DNA from 2 places in the Ruegeria sp. AN11 genome. Region 1 is predicted to be linked to the other one. Evidence: riboswitches for the same ligand, from Rfam matches in the RefSeq annotation. Region 1 holds a riboswitch; the other holds the start of a gene.

What was found. Region 1 has a riboswitch for thiamine pyrophosphate ahead of thiD (bifunctional hydroxymethylpyrimidine kinase/phosphomethylpyrimidine kinase). Riboswitches for the same ligand answer to the same signal wherever they lie in the genome.
Region 2: another riboswitch for thiamine pyrophosphate. It lies ahead of thiB (thiamine ABC transporter substrate binding subunit); the one in region 1 lies ahead of thiD (bifunctional hydroxymethylpyrimidine kinase/phosphomethylpyrimidine kinase).

The regions. Positions count from the first base shown of each region.
Region 1 is NZ_JBQFJD010000001.1:2,869,079-2,875,243, forward strand. Features, by position in the region: gene ACR3EQ_RS14130 (HesA/MoeB/ThiF family protein) at 1-365, opposite strand, end outside; gene ACR3EQ_RS14135 (thiamine phosphate synthase) at 362-958, opposite strand; gene ACR3EQ_RS14140 (thiazole synthase) at 955-1,725, opposite strand; gene thiS (sulfur carrier protein ThiS) at 1,727-1,921, opposite strand; gene ACR3EQ_RS14150 (FAD-dependent oxidoreductase) at 1,905-2,882, opposite strand; gene thiD (bifunctional hydroxymethylpyrimidine kinase/phosphomethylpyrimidine kinase) at 2,879-3,682, opposite strand; TPP riboswitch at 3,728-3,834, opposite strand; gene dnaJ (molecular chaperone DnaJ) at 4,097-5,242, opposite strand; gene dnaK (molecular chaperone DnaK) at 5,317-6,165, opposite strand, start outside.
Region 2 is NZ_JBQFJD010000002.1:120,103-126,267, forward strand. Features, by position in the region: gene ACR3EQ_RS20500 (transporter substrate-binding domain-containing protein) at 1-678, shown strand, start outside; gene ACR3EQ_RS20505 (ATP-binding cassette domain-containing protein) at 690-1,382, opposite strand; gene ACR3EQ_RS20510 (thiamine/thiamine pyrophosphate ABC transporter permease ThiP) at 1,369-2,916, opposite strand; gene thiB (thiamine ABC transporter substrate binding subunit) at 2,892-3,872, opposite strand; TPP riboswitch at 3,905-4,009, opposite strand; gene ACR3EQ_RS20520 (LysR family transcriptional regulator) at 4,095-4,985, opposite strand; gene ACR3EQ_RS20525 (trimethylamine methyltransferase family protein) at 5,101-6,165, shown strand, end outside.

The DNA of each region.
Region 1 (6,165 bases):
TCCGCACAATCCAGGACCACATCCGACCGCGACACCAGATTTGCCGCGTTTTCGCATGTCAGGGCCTGACTTTGTCTGGTGACTTCAAGCTTGGAGTTGAGGTCGCGACAGCGCCGCGCCGCAACTTCAGCCTTTGGCAGGCCGACATCCCGTTCCGTGAAAAGCGTTTGCCGGTGCAGGTTCGACAGATCAACGACATCGCCATCAACAACCATGATGTGACCCACCCCTGCCCCGGCCAACAGCGGCAGAACCGGCGCGGCCAACCCTCCTGCCCCGACGACAAGTACTCGTGCAGCGGACAGGCCCGCCTGCCCTTCGGGTCCCACTTCGGGCAGGATCATCTGACGTCCGTAACGGTTCATCGCGTGATGTCGATCCATTCGCGCAACCGCGCTTCGGGGTCAGGGTTCAGCGTGATGTCGGTCACTGCCGCGACAATATCGGCCCCGGCCTCGAACACGCCAGGCGCGCGCTCGACCGACATTCCGCCAATGCCGACCAATGGGATACGCCCCACCCGCGTCTTCCATTCGGTCACGCGGGGCAGACCTTGCTGCCGCCACTTCATCTTTTTCAGGATGGTCGGATAGACAGGTCCGAGCGCCACATAGTCGGGGTCCATCGACAGAACCCGCTCAAGCTCATCATCGTCATGGGTTGAAACACCAAGTTTCAGGCCTGCCCGGCGGATGGCATGCAGATCGGCATCATCCAGATCCTCCTGCCCCAGGTGGACCCAGTCGCAGCCCGCCTCTATTGCCTGCTGCCAATGGTCGTTCACGACCAGTCGGACGCCGTGGCTGCGGCACAGTTCGAGCGAGATCATAATCTGGGCGCGCACCGCATCACCCGATTGGTCCTTGATCCGCAACTGCACCAGTTTGACGCCCAGAGGCAGCATCCTGTGCAGCCAGTCTGAATGATCGAAGATCGGATAGAACCGGTCCAACGTCATGACAGAAATGCCTTTCCGATCACTGGCGTTGAAGGTTCGGCCATGTCGCGTGCCTCGATCGGGTCGGCCTTATAGGCCAATTGGCCGGCCTGAATCGCCAATGCCATTGCACGCGCCATCCCCACCGGATCACCGGCACGGGCCACCGCCGTGTTCAGAAGAACAGCATCATAGCCCAGCTCCATCGCATGCGCGGCGTGGCTTGGTCTGCCGATGCCGGCATCAATGACAAGCGGCACATCGGGAAACGCAGCCCGCAGCGCCCGCAGCGCATATTCGTTGTTCAGACCGCGCCCGGACCCGATGGGCGCGCCCCACGGCATCAGAACCTCGCAACCCGCCTGCAACAGGCGTTCGCCGACGATCAGATCGTCCGTTGTGTAGGGAAAGACCTGAAATCCATCTTCCGTCAGGATGCGGGCGGCTTCGACCAGTTGAAACACATCCGGTTGCAGGCTGTCGGTATGACCGATCAGTTCCAGCTTGATCCAATTGGTCTGAAAAGCCTCGCGCGCCATCTGGGCGGTTGTCACAGCCTCTTTCACCGTGTGGCATCCGGCGGTGTTGGGCAGGACAATGACACCCAGGTCGCGGATCATCCGCCAAAAGCTCTGCCCAGCCCCACCCGCGCCTTCACGGCGCAGGGATACCGTGGCAACACCCGCCCCGCTGAGGCGAAACGCTTGTTCCAGAATGGCCGGACTGGGATACTGCGCCGTGCCCAGCATCAGCGGATTGGGCAGTTCTGTGCCGTAAAAGGTCTTCACGTCAGCCCCCCTGCATCGGGGCGACAACTTCGACCCGGTCACCATCTTCGAGTTTTAGTGCCAGTCGAAGGCTTGAAGGGACGAACTGTTCATTCACAGCGGTAGCTACGCAGCCCGAGAATCCACATTCCGCCAGCAAATCTGAAAGGGTTTCTGCGCGGCTTTCGCGCGCCTCGCCATTAAGCACGATCTTCATCGACCATCTCCGAATGTTTGTTTTCCAGCGCCAGATCGGCGACGCCCTGTGCCAACGCGGGCGCAAGCAAGTAGCCATGGCGATACAGGCCATTGGCATAGATCGTTCGACCCAACCGGCGGATGCGAGGCAGGTTGTCGGGAAAAGCGGGGCGAAGATCGACACCGATTTCCAGGATCTCAGCCTCACCAAAAGCCGGGTTCAGCGCATAAGCCGCACTGAGAAGCTCCAACATCGAGCGGGCAGTAATCCGGCCGCTGTCCTCGGATTCGATCATCGTTGCGCCCAGCATGTAGACCCCGTCACCCCGCGGGACGACATAAAGCGGCATGCGCGGATGCAGCAGTCGCACAGGGCGAGAGAGAGTGACATCCGGGCAGCGGATCACCAGCATCTCGCCTTTGACGCCACGCAGATCATGCAAGATCTCGCGCGCGTGCAACCCCCGGCAATCGATCGCATTCTCCAACCGGGAAGGGGCCAATGTACGGTGAAAGGGCACACCTCGGTCCCTGAGGTGGCTGCAGAGGTCCCGCAACGCTTGCCGGGGATCAAGATGGGCCTCTGCCCGGAAGAAGAGACCGTTACTGAAACTGTCTAGATCAGGCTCTAAATAGGCGATATTCGCACTTCCGACTTCTGAATGCCCATCCGTTCGGCGTGCAAAGCGGCGCAGATCCGGCAGGTCGCGCGAATGCGCAACAACCAGCGTTCCGCACCGATGCACCCGCGTTCTGGCGTCCCACCAGTCAATCGCTGTTTGTCCAAGCCGCAGAACCGGCTCCTCGGCATTTTCGTATTCACACCAGGGGGCAAGCATGCCACCCGCCCACCAGGAACAGCCATGTGGACCCGGCGCACCTGCCGGATCGAATATCTGCACGTCAGCGCCGCGCGACACCAGCTCGGTTGCAACAGTCAGACCGGCTACTCCGGCGCCTATGACCGACCAGACAGTCATGCGGGCCAAAGCTGATGAAAATGATGAACCGGCCCATGCCCGCGACCAATGTCCAGATCATCGGACCGGGCTATCGCGCCTTGCAGATAGCTGTGCGCATCTGCAACGGCCGTCGTCAGCGGTTTTCCCAGCGCCAGCCCGGCAGCAATTGACGCGGACAATGTGCAGCCAGTGCCATGCGTATTTCTGGTTTTCCGGCGCGGTGCCGTGAACTCTGCCACCAAGCCCGAAGCGTCGATCAAGAGATCACGGCAAATGTCGCCGGATCCATGCCCGCCCTTCATCAGAACGGAACCTGCGCCCATGTCACACAAGGCAAGCCCCTGTTTTACCATCTGATCCGGCGTCTCCGCAGCCGGGCAATCCAAAAGGCGTCCGGCCTCAGGCAAGTTCGGCGTCAATAGCGTGGCTATGGGCACGAGCACCGCCCGTAATGTCTCAACCGAGTCTTCTGTCAGCAAGGCATCGCCGGATTTGGCAATCATCACAGGATCCAGAACGATGGAACCACGAAACGCTGCAAGGCTGTCTGCAACACATCGGATGATCTCCGGTGTCGCCAGCATGCCAATCTTGACGGCGCCCACGCTCAGATCAGACAGAACGGCATCGATCTGTGCGGCGACAGTATTCAGCGGGATCCCGTGAACGGCGGTAACGGCCCGTGTGTTTTGCGCGGTCACGGCGGTGATCACGCTGGCACCATAAACCCCTAAGGCAGACATTGCCTTGATGTCAGCCTGAATTCCGGCCCCACCGCCGCTGTCCGAGCCTGCAATTGTCAGCGCAATAGGCGTCATATCGTTGCTCCATCAAAATTGGGCAACGCGCGCATGGAAAACGTCTGACATTCTGAGACCGTTCCCTACGCCGGTATTGCCCGGATCAGGTTCGATGGGTTAGCGCATTAACGCCTCTCAGCCCTTCGATCAGGGCACCCCAACGGTTGACCGGACAATCACAGGCACATCAGAAAAATACAAGACTGAATTTGATCTGTTTTATGGCCACCCTGACACCTTGGGTAAGGCCAAAGGTATTTGCGAGGCTCTGCCTCGCGCTCCGGGATATTTGGGGCCAGATGAACAAGGGATCTTTCCTTCATCTGGCCAAAAATATCCCGGGGGAGGCGCCCAAAGGGCGGCGGGGGCAGCGCCCCCTGCAACAAAAAAGCCGCCCGAAACCGGGCGGCTTTGGTCGGGAAAGCGGTTCCCTTAGCTTTTCATGCCATCCCAGAAGGACTTGACCGACGAGAAAAAGCTTTTTGATTCCGGGTGGTTGTCCTCTCCCAGATCGTCAAACTCACGCAGCAGTTCTTTCTGTCGACTGGTCAGGTTGACCGGTGTTTCCACAGCCAGTTCGATGAACATGTCACCCACGCCACCGCCACGCAGGGCGGGCATTCCCTTGCCACGCAAACGCATCTGGCGGCCCGACTGGCTGCCTGCCGGGATCTGCACCCGGCCACGACCGCCGTCGATGGTGGGCACTTCGATCGAACCACCCAGAGCGGCCTTGGCCATGCTGACCGGCACGCGGCAATAGAGGTTTATGCTGTCACGCTCAAACAGCTTGTGATCGGACACTTCGACAAAGATGTACAGATCGCCCGGGGGGCCACCACGCATTCCGGCCTCACCCTCACCCGCCAGACGGATACGGGTGCCGGTTTCGACACCGGCGGGGATGTTGACGGACAGTGCCCGTTCTTTTTCCACGCGCCCCGCGCCGCCGCAGGATTTGCACGGATTCTTGATGATCTGACCCAATCCCGAGCAGGTCGGACAGGTGCGTTCAACGGTGAAAAAGCCCTGTTGCGCGCGGACCTTGCCCATACCCGAACAGGTCGGGCAGGTCGTCGGTTCAACGCCGCTTTCAGCGCCCGACCCGTCACAGGCCGAACAGGCCACGGCAGCGGGCACGTTGATAGTCTTTTGCAGACCCGCAAACGCCTCTTCCAGCGAGACGCGCAGGTTGTAACGCAGGTCGGAACCGCGTGCGGCACGACGGCCACCGCCACCGCGCTGGCCACCCATGAAATCGCCGAACAGGTCGTCGAACACGTCCGAAAACGCGCTGGAGAAATCGCCCTGACCAAAGCCGCCGCCGGGCCGGCCACCGCCACCCATGCCGTTTTCAAACGCGGCATGGCCAAAGCGGTCATAGGCGGCCTTGCGTTCTGCGTCTTTCAGAACGTCATAGGCTTCGTTCGCTTCCTTGAACTGCGCCTCGGCTTCCGGGTTGTCCTTGTTGCGGTCGGGATGCAACTCTTTGGCTTTCCTGCGAAAACCTTTCTTGATCTCGTCCGCCGATGCACCCTTGGACACGCCGAGTACATCGTAATAGTCGCGTTTTGACATCAGTGTTTCCTTCTGCCTCAACGTAAACGGGCCGGCCCGGTATCCGGACCGGCCCGAATTGGCCCGGTTACCCGTTAGTTACGCTTGTCGTCGTCCAGATCTTCGAACTCGGCGTCGACAATATCGTCATCACCCGGAGCGGCGTCCGCAGCTGCCGGTTCATCCTCGGCCTCTTCGGACTGCGCCTTGTAGATGGCCTCGCCCAGTTTCATGGCCGCTTCGGTAACGTTCTGGATGCCCGACTTGATCTTGTCGGCGTTTTCGGTTTCCAGCTCGTCCTTCAGCGCGGCAATTGCCAGCTCGATGGCTTCGATGGTGGTCGGGTCGACCTTGTCGGCATGCTCTTCCATCGACTTCTCGGTCGAGTGGATGAGGCTTTCCGCCTGGTTCTTGGCGTCGACCAGCTCGCGGCGTTCCTTGTCGGCTTCCGCGTTCTCTTCCGCGTCCTTGACCATCTTTTCGATGTCCTCGTCGGACAGACCGCCCGAGGCCTGGATGGTGATCTTCTGTTCCTTGCCGGTGCCTTTGTCCTTGGCCGAAACCGAGACAATGCCGTTGGCGTCGATGTCGAAGGTCACCTCGATCTGCGGCATGCCACGCGGTGCCGGCGGGATGTCTTCGAGGTTGAACTGACCCAGGATCTTGTTGTCCGAAGCCATCTCACGCTCACCCTGGAACACGCGGATGGTTACGGCGTTCTGGTTGTCCTCGGCCGTCGAGAAGACCTGAGACTTCTTGGTCGGGATCGTGGTGTTGCGGTCGATCAGACGAGTGAACACGCCACCCAGGGTTTCGATGCCCAGCGACAGCGGGGTCACGTCCAGCAGAACCACGTCTTTGACGTCGCCCTGCAGAACACCGGCCTGAATGGCGGCACCCATGGCAACAACTTCGTCCGGGTTCACACCTTTGTGCGGCTCTTT
Region 2 (6,165 bases), on a different contig from region 1:
AGGGCGGAGACGACGCGTGACCAGTGGGCTGGTCACTGGCCCTGTATCGGCCCGGTCGCAGGGATCGTGGAAGGCACCACGGCACCGCGCTCTATTAGGCTGATTGCAGAAAAATACGGTTTCGGCGAGACATTCTCGGAAATCGTTAGAATGCATCCGGATGTAGACAAGGTTGTTCTCAGCGACGATGAGAAAAAACGCCTGACCGATTGCCCGGATGCCGTGGCTGGGTTGACGTGGGATGTGGGTTCGCTTGCTAAATATGTCGGCGCCGATGCGGCCGATACAGATCCTGACGCTGCCTATGTTGTCCGCAGTTACCCAAACCATGAAAAACTGGCGCAAGCGCTGTGCGACGGGCAAATCTATTACTCGGTTGGCGATCTTGAGATCGTGACGCTGGCATTGAAATCCTACATTGAAAGAAACCCGGATTGTCAGGCCCGTGCGGACGCTCAGGTCTATTCTGAAGAGCGCTATGGCATTTTCGTCCACTTGTCAGATCAGATGAACAGTTCGGACCAACTCACCTTGGCGTTTCTACAGCAGCTCACGATCGAGATCCACAAGGGTCACGATTCAATCCTTGTGCGAAGTTTTTCGGATAATTTTGACCGCAACAAGATTTCACGCTCCTTGGATCTGTTCCTGTGGAATCTGGTCGCCGGGGCCAACTGACGGCGGACGTGTCACCCAAGATAGTCTCGCAGCGCAGGCGGCGGGTTATCAAAAAGTGTGGATGTCTCGGTGACCGGGTGCGCCAGCCCATCCGCCACCAGAACCGAATGACTTGCGATTCGTCTTGCATCCTGTGGATCATGGCTGACCATCATCATTGTCGTTCCGGCCTCGGTCGTCAGGGCGGAGACAAGATCCAGCATTTCCGCCTTGAGCGCCGGCCCCAGAGCGGCAAACGGCTCGTCCAGCAAAAGCAAAGGCCGCTGTTGTACCAGCACGCGGGCAAGGGCAACACGGCTTTGTTGACCGCCCGACAATTGTGCCGGTCGCCGGTCCGCCATATCGGGCAAGCCAACACGATCCAACGCGGAATGCACCTGTGCCTGCTCATCGGCTGACAACCGGCCGTTCGGATGCAAACCCAGGGCGATGTTCTGGCCAGCGGTCAGATGAGGAAACAAGTTCCCATCCTGAAACAGCATCGCCAGCGGGCGCTGCCCCGGCGGTAATCCGGTAATATCGCCGCCGCGCCAGTAAATTTGCCCCGCGGCCAGATCGCGAAACCCAGCGATCGCTTCTAAAAGGGTCGACTTTCCCGCACCGGAAGGACCAATGATCGCAACCCGTGATCCGGTTTCGATTTGCAGGTTCGCGCATAATACGAAATCGCCATTTGAAATCGCACAGCCATCAAGCTTCAGCATGCCAGCGCCCTCCTCGATCCAAAAGCCAGAATGCCCCCATCGAAAGCGCCAGCAGCAACAGGGCGCCACCGGCCGCTGCCTCCATCTGATAGGCTCCCATCAGCCGGTAAATCTGAAGCGGAAGCGTAGCAATTTGTGCATCGGCAAATAGCGCGATGACCCCCAGATCCCCCGTGGACAGCGCCGCCGCCAGACCCGCGGCAAATCCTATTTGCGGTCGCAGGCGGGGCAGCAGAATGCGTGTCACAAAACTCCATCTGCTCATATCCAGTGACAGTGCCAGACGACCGTATTGCGCAACAACCTCGCGCGTCGATGGAACAAGTATCCTCAGGGCAAAGGGCAACGCCATGACGGCATTCACCAGAGCCGTTACAGGCAGGGCCAGAACAGTAGGGTTGGCAAGTGGGCGGATCAGGATGAACAGCCCGGTGCCGATGACCAGAGGTGACGCTGCCAATCCAAGAATACCGCAGAGTTCGACGATCCCGTATCGCCCGGTTGCAACCGTCATCGCCATCGGCAAGGCCAGAAGCAGCAGAACGACGGTGCTGGCTGCCGCGACCAAAACGGATATCAAGGCCGCCCGGTACACCAGCACCGATATCTCGAACACTCCCGAAAGTCCGGAGATCACGACCGAGGTCAACGGCAGCAGGAGAAAGACCGCCGCTGCGCTGATCCAGAAGGCATCAAACGCCCGCGTCCCTTCATCCCAGCGTCGGATGGAACGATCCAGCCCGGCACCAAACCCGTCACCCCTGGAGAACCTGAGCGCTGCCAGGGCCGCAGTCGCGGTCAGAACCAGCTGCACCCCGGACAGAAGCGCGGCGCGACCCAAGTTGAAATCATAGGTAAAGGCCTGGTAAATCGCGAGTTCTATCGTGGTCGCGCGTGGTCCACCACCCAAAGTCAGGGCAACTGCAAAACTAGTCAGGCAAATGGCAAAAACAACGGCCAGAACACCGGGCAGGATACGCGCCAGCATAGGCATTTCGATCAGCCGGAACATGGCCCATCCGTTGCAACCCAACTGGGCGGCCAATCGAAACCTTTCGGACGGAATCTCCTGCCACCCCTGCAAGATCAGACGCGTGGCCAAGGGGAGATTGAAAAAGACATGCGCCAGAACCACGCCATGCAGCCCGTAGATACGGATCGGCGGTAGCCCAAAAACCGCTAGAACGTCTGAAATCCAGCCCGCTCGGCCGAAAACTTGCAGCAAGCCGATGATGGCGACAATGACCGGCAAAATGAACGGCGCCCCCAGCAGCGCGATCAGAACCGCCCGCCCGCGAAAACGCCGCCGGGCCAGCGCGCGGGCGACAGGAACGGCAAGCCCTGCACTGAAAATGGCGGACAACACCGCCTGAACCAGCGTGAACCGAAGGGCTGACCAATCGGCCGGTCCGAACCCACTTGCGGAGTCGGCGCGCAGGGCAACTGCGGCGAGCGTACCAAGAATAAGCACGGCAATCAGTGTCGCCGCGCCAATACCCGGCGTCGGATTTACTGGCTGAGCGCGCCCAGCCATTCCGCCAACGCCTCGTCCCGCACGGCTGCCGCCTGATCAGAATCCAGCAGCAAAGATTTTTCCGGTACGGTCAGTGTATCAAACCCTTCGGGCAGGCCCGCCGCAGGCGTTACCGCCGGATACATCCAGTTGGTTGTCGGAATGATCTGCTGAAAAGCGTCCGAAACCATGAACTGCAAAAACTGGTCCGCCAGTTCAGGCTGATTGGTTCCGGCCAGTTTCCCGGCTACTTCGACCTGCATATAGTGACCTTCGTCAAATGCCGCCGCCGCCTTGCTTGCATCTTCTTCAGCGATCAGGTGATAGGCAGGTGATGTGGTGTAACTGAGAACCATGTCAGCCTCACCCTCAAGAAACAGTCCATACGCCTCGGACCAGCCCTTGGTTACGGTCACGATATTATCAGCCAGTCCTGCCCAGATTTCGGGGGCTTCGTCACCATAGGCGGCTTTGACCCACAGCAACAGGCCAAGCCCTGGTGTGGATGAACGCGGATCCTGAATGATGATTTTGGTATCACCGTCGGCCAGCTCACGGAAATTGGCCGGTGCTGCTGCGTCGGCATTATGGACAAACGCGAAATACCCCCAGTCGTAAGGCGCGAATACGTCATCGTTCCATTCTACGGGCAAAGTGTATTCGGCGCTGACCGAACTGGGCGCAAACAGGCCGGTTTCCTTTGCTGCCGCAATCAGGTTTGTGTCCAGACCCAAGACGACGTCTGCATCCGAGTTTTCACCTTCCAGACGGATGCGCGACAACAGGGCGGCACCGTCTTCCACTCCAACAAGGTTCAGTTCGCAGTCGCAGACCGCTTCGAATGCTTCCTTGACCTGCGGACCCGGACCCCAATCCGAGACGAAGCTGTCATAAGTAAAAACGGTCAGCTGAGGTTTGTCGGCGGCGATAGCCGAAGTCGCGCTCAGAATTCCCGCAGCAATCAGCAGATGTTTCATGTCATCCTCCATTGCGGCGAGAGGGCAAGGGTGGATGAAACCGTCACCTTTCCCTCCGCCGGTTCTAGCCGGTTCAGGTTCAACGGGTTCGCTATGGGCGTCTCAGCGCGGCATTCCGCGCACCCCGAGGTGAGGCCGTGATTAGGGTGATGTCGAAACAATTTCAACCAAATTCGCCCTTCACGCTTCACTGGCATGAAGGATGCTTCTCAACTGGCGGGATCAGGGCAGATCAGCCTGCGAGCCCAGGCTTTGAACCTGCAGCCATTCAATCGCGGCCCGGGTCTCGCGTCGCGATCGGCCAAGTCCTGTGCTCTCGACGAAGTAACCATGAGTGGGTGTTATTTTTTCATCAAACAGACGCACGACGCGACCTTCGGCCAGATCCTGATCGATCAAGGGCAGCCAGCCGACAATCGCGCCCTGCCCTTCTGCGGCACCCCGCAGCAGAACATTGGCATCTTCAAAGATCGGACCACGCAAAGGGCCATCAACCGGGACATTCATCGCCCGGAACCAGTCGAGCCAACCCCAGTGGTTCCTTTGATGCAACAGCGGACAGTGCAACAGGTCTTGGGGCTCATTCACCGGGCCGTGCTTCAGGACAAATGCCTCCGACGCTATGGCAACGGGGGCAAGCTCGATCAGCTTGATCGCATTTTCGGGCATCTCGGCCATTCGTTCCCAGCGGATCACGATGTCGATGTTTGCTCTGTTCAGCGTGCCGGGTTGATAAGAAGGAACCACCTCCAGCTCGATCTCGGGGTGGTCGTCCCAAAAATCACCGATCCGGGGCATCAGCCAGCGGGCGGTGAAAATCGGCCCCGCAGCAAGTCGGACCACTTTGCGGGAGCTGCGGCGAACCGAGCGCACCGCGTCATCCAGAATTTCAAATGCCTGAGCCGTTGCTGCCGCCAGACGCCTGCCATCTTCGGTCAACGCGACCTCGCGCCCGGCCCGTTCAAACAGCTTGACGCCCAGCTGCTCTTCCAGCCCTCGAATGTGATGGCTGATCGCCGTGGGTGTGACCGACAATTTCTCGGCCGCAATTCGAAAACTGCCCTGGCGGGCGGCTGCATCGAAGGCGCGAAGGGCGGGAAGAGAGGCGGTCACGAATTTCCCTAATGTAAGTTTTACTCATCAATTGCTGAGAAAACGGCTTTTGTAAACAAGCCCTATGGCTGTGTAGGCTGACTTTGAATGAAGCTGAGCTCATGATATTAGGCCCATGTCTACGCGCCGGCGCGGTCGCAAGGACCGTCTGACACAAGATAACAGCGACGAGGCCAGCCCTGCGGTATGGCCGGGTGTGGTTGGCGGGTGCCTGAAACCGCTGTCCCCGAATGAAGTCGCTCAGACCGAGGAAGCCGCATTGCTGCTGCTTGAGACCCTCGGACTAAGTCAGCCGACCCCATCCATGGTCGACAAGGTGACGGCAGCGGGCGGGACGCTGGGCGATGACGGACGATTGTTGTTTCCGCGCGCCCTTGTGCGCAAGTCGATCAAGCAGGCAAGGCGGAATTTCGTCCTTTGCGGGCAAGTTCCTGAAAACGATCTGCGGATCGAAGGCACGCGGGTCCATATGTCAACCGGCGGCGCCGCGCCGGGTGTCTTCGACATCGATACGGGCCACTACCGCCCTTCAACCCTGGCCGACCTGTATGATGCCGCCCGACTGGTCGACAGGATGGAGAACATCCATCATTTCAGCCGTCCGGTCGTTGCGCGCGACGTTGACCCTGCTGCGGCAATGGACCTCAACACTGCCTATGCCTGCCTGATGGGCACGTCCAAGCATGTTTCCGTCTCGATTACCGAACCCGAAAACGTCCCGGCCATTGCCCGCCTTTGTTACAGGATCGCAGGTGACGAAGCCGCCTTTCGCGCGCGACCGTTCCTGACTGTCATGGTCTGTCATGTTGTGCCGCCCATGCGCTTCGCAGAAGAGGCTTGTGAAGTGCTCGAGGCCGCTATTCTTGCGGGTTTTCCGGTACAATTGATCAGCGCGGGACAGGCCGGGGCCACAAGCCCGGCCACTTTGGCCGGGTCACTTGTACAGGCCGTGGCTGAAACGCTCGCCGGATTGGTTTTTGCCCGCCTGGTCGATCCGCAGGTTCGCGCGGTTTTTGCACCCAAACCTTTGGTCGCCGACCTGCGCACCGGGTCGATGTCTGGTGGCGGAGGGGAACAGGCGATCCTGATGGCCGGTGCGGCGCAGATGGGGCGGCATTTCAACTTGCCGACTTCGTCCATAGCCGGGATTACCGACGCCAAGACACTGGATTCCCAATAC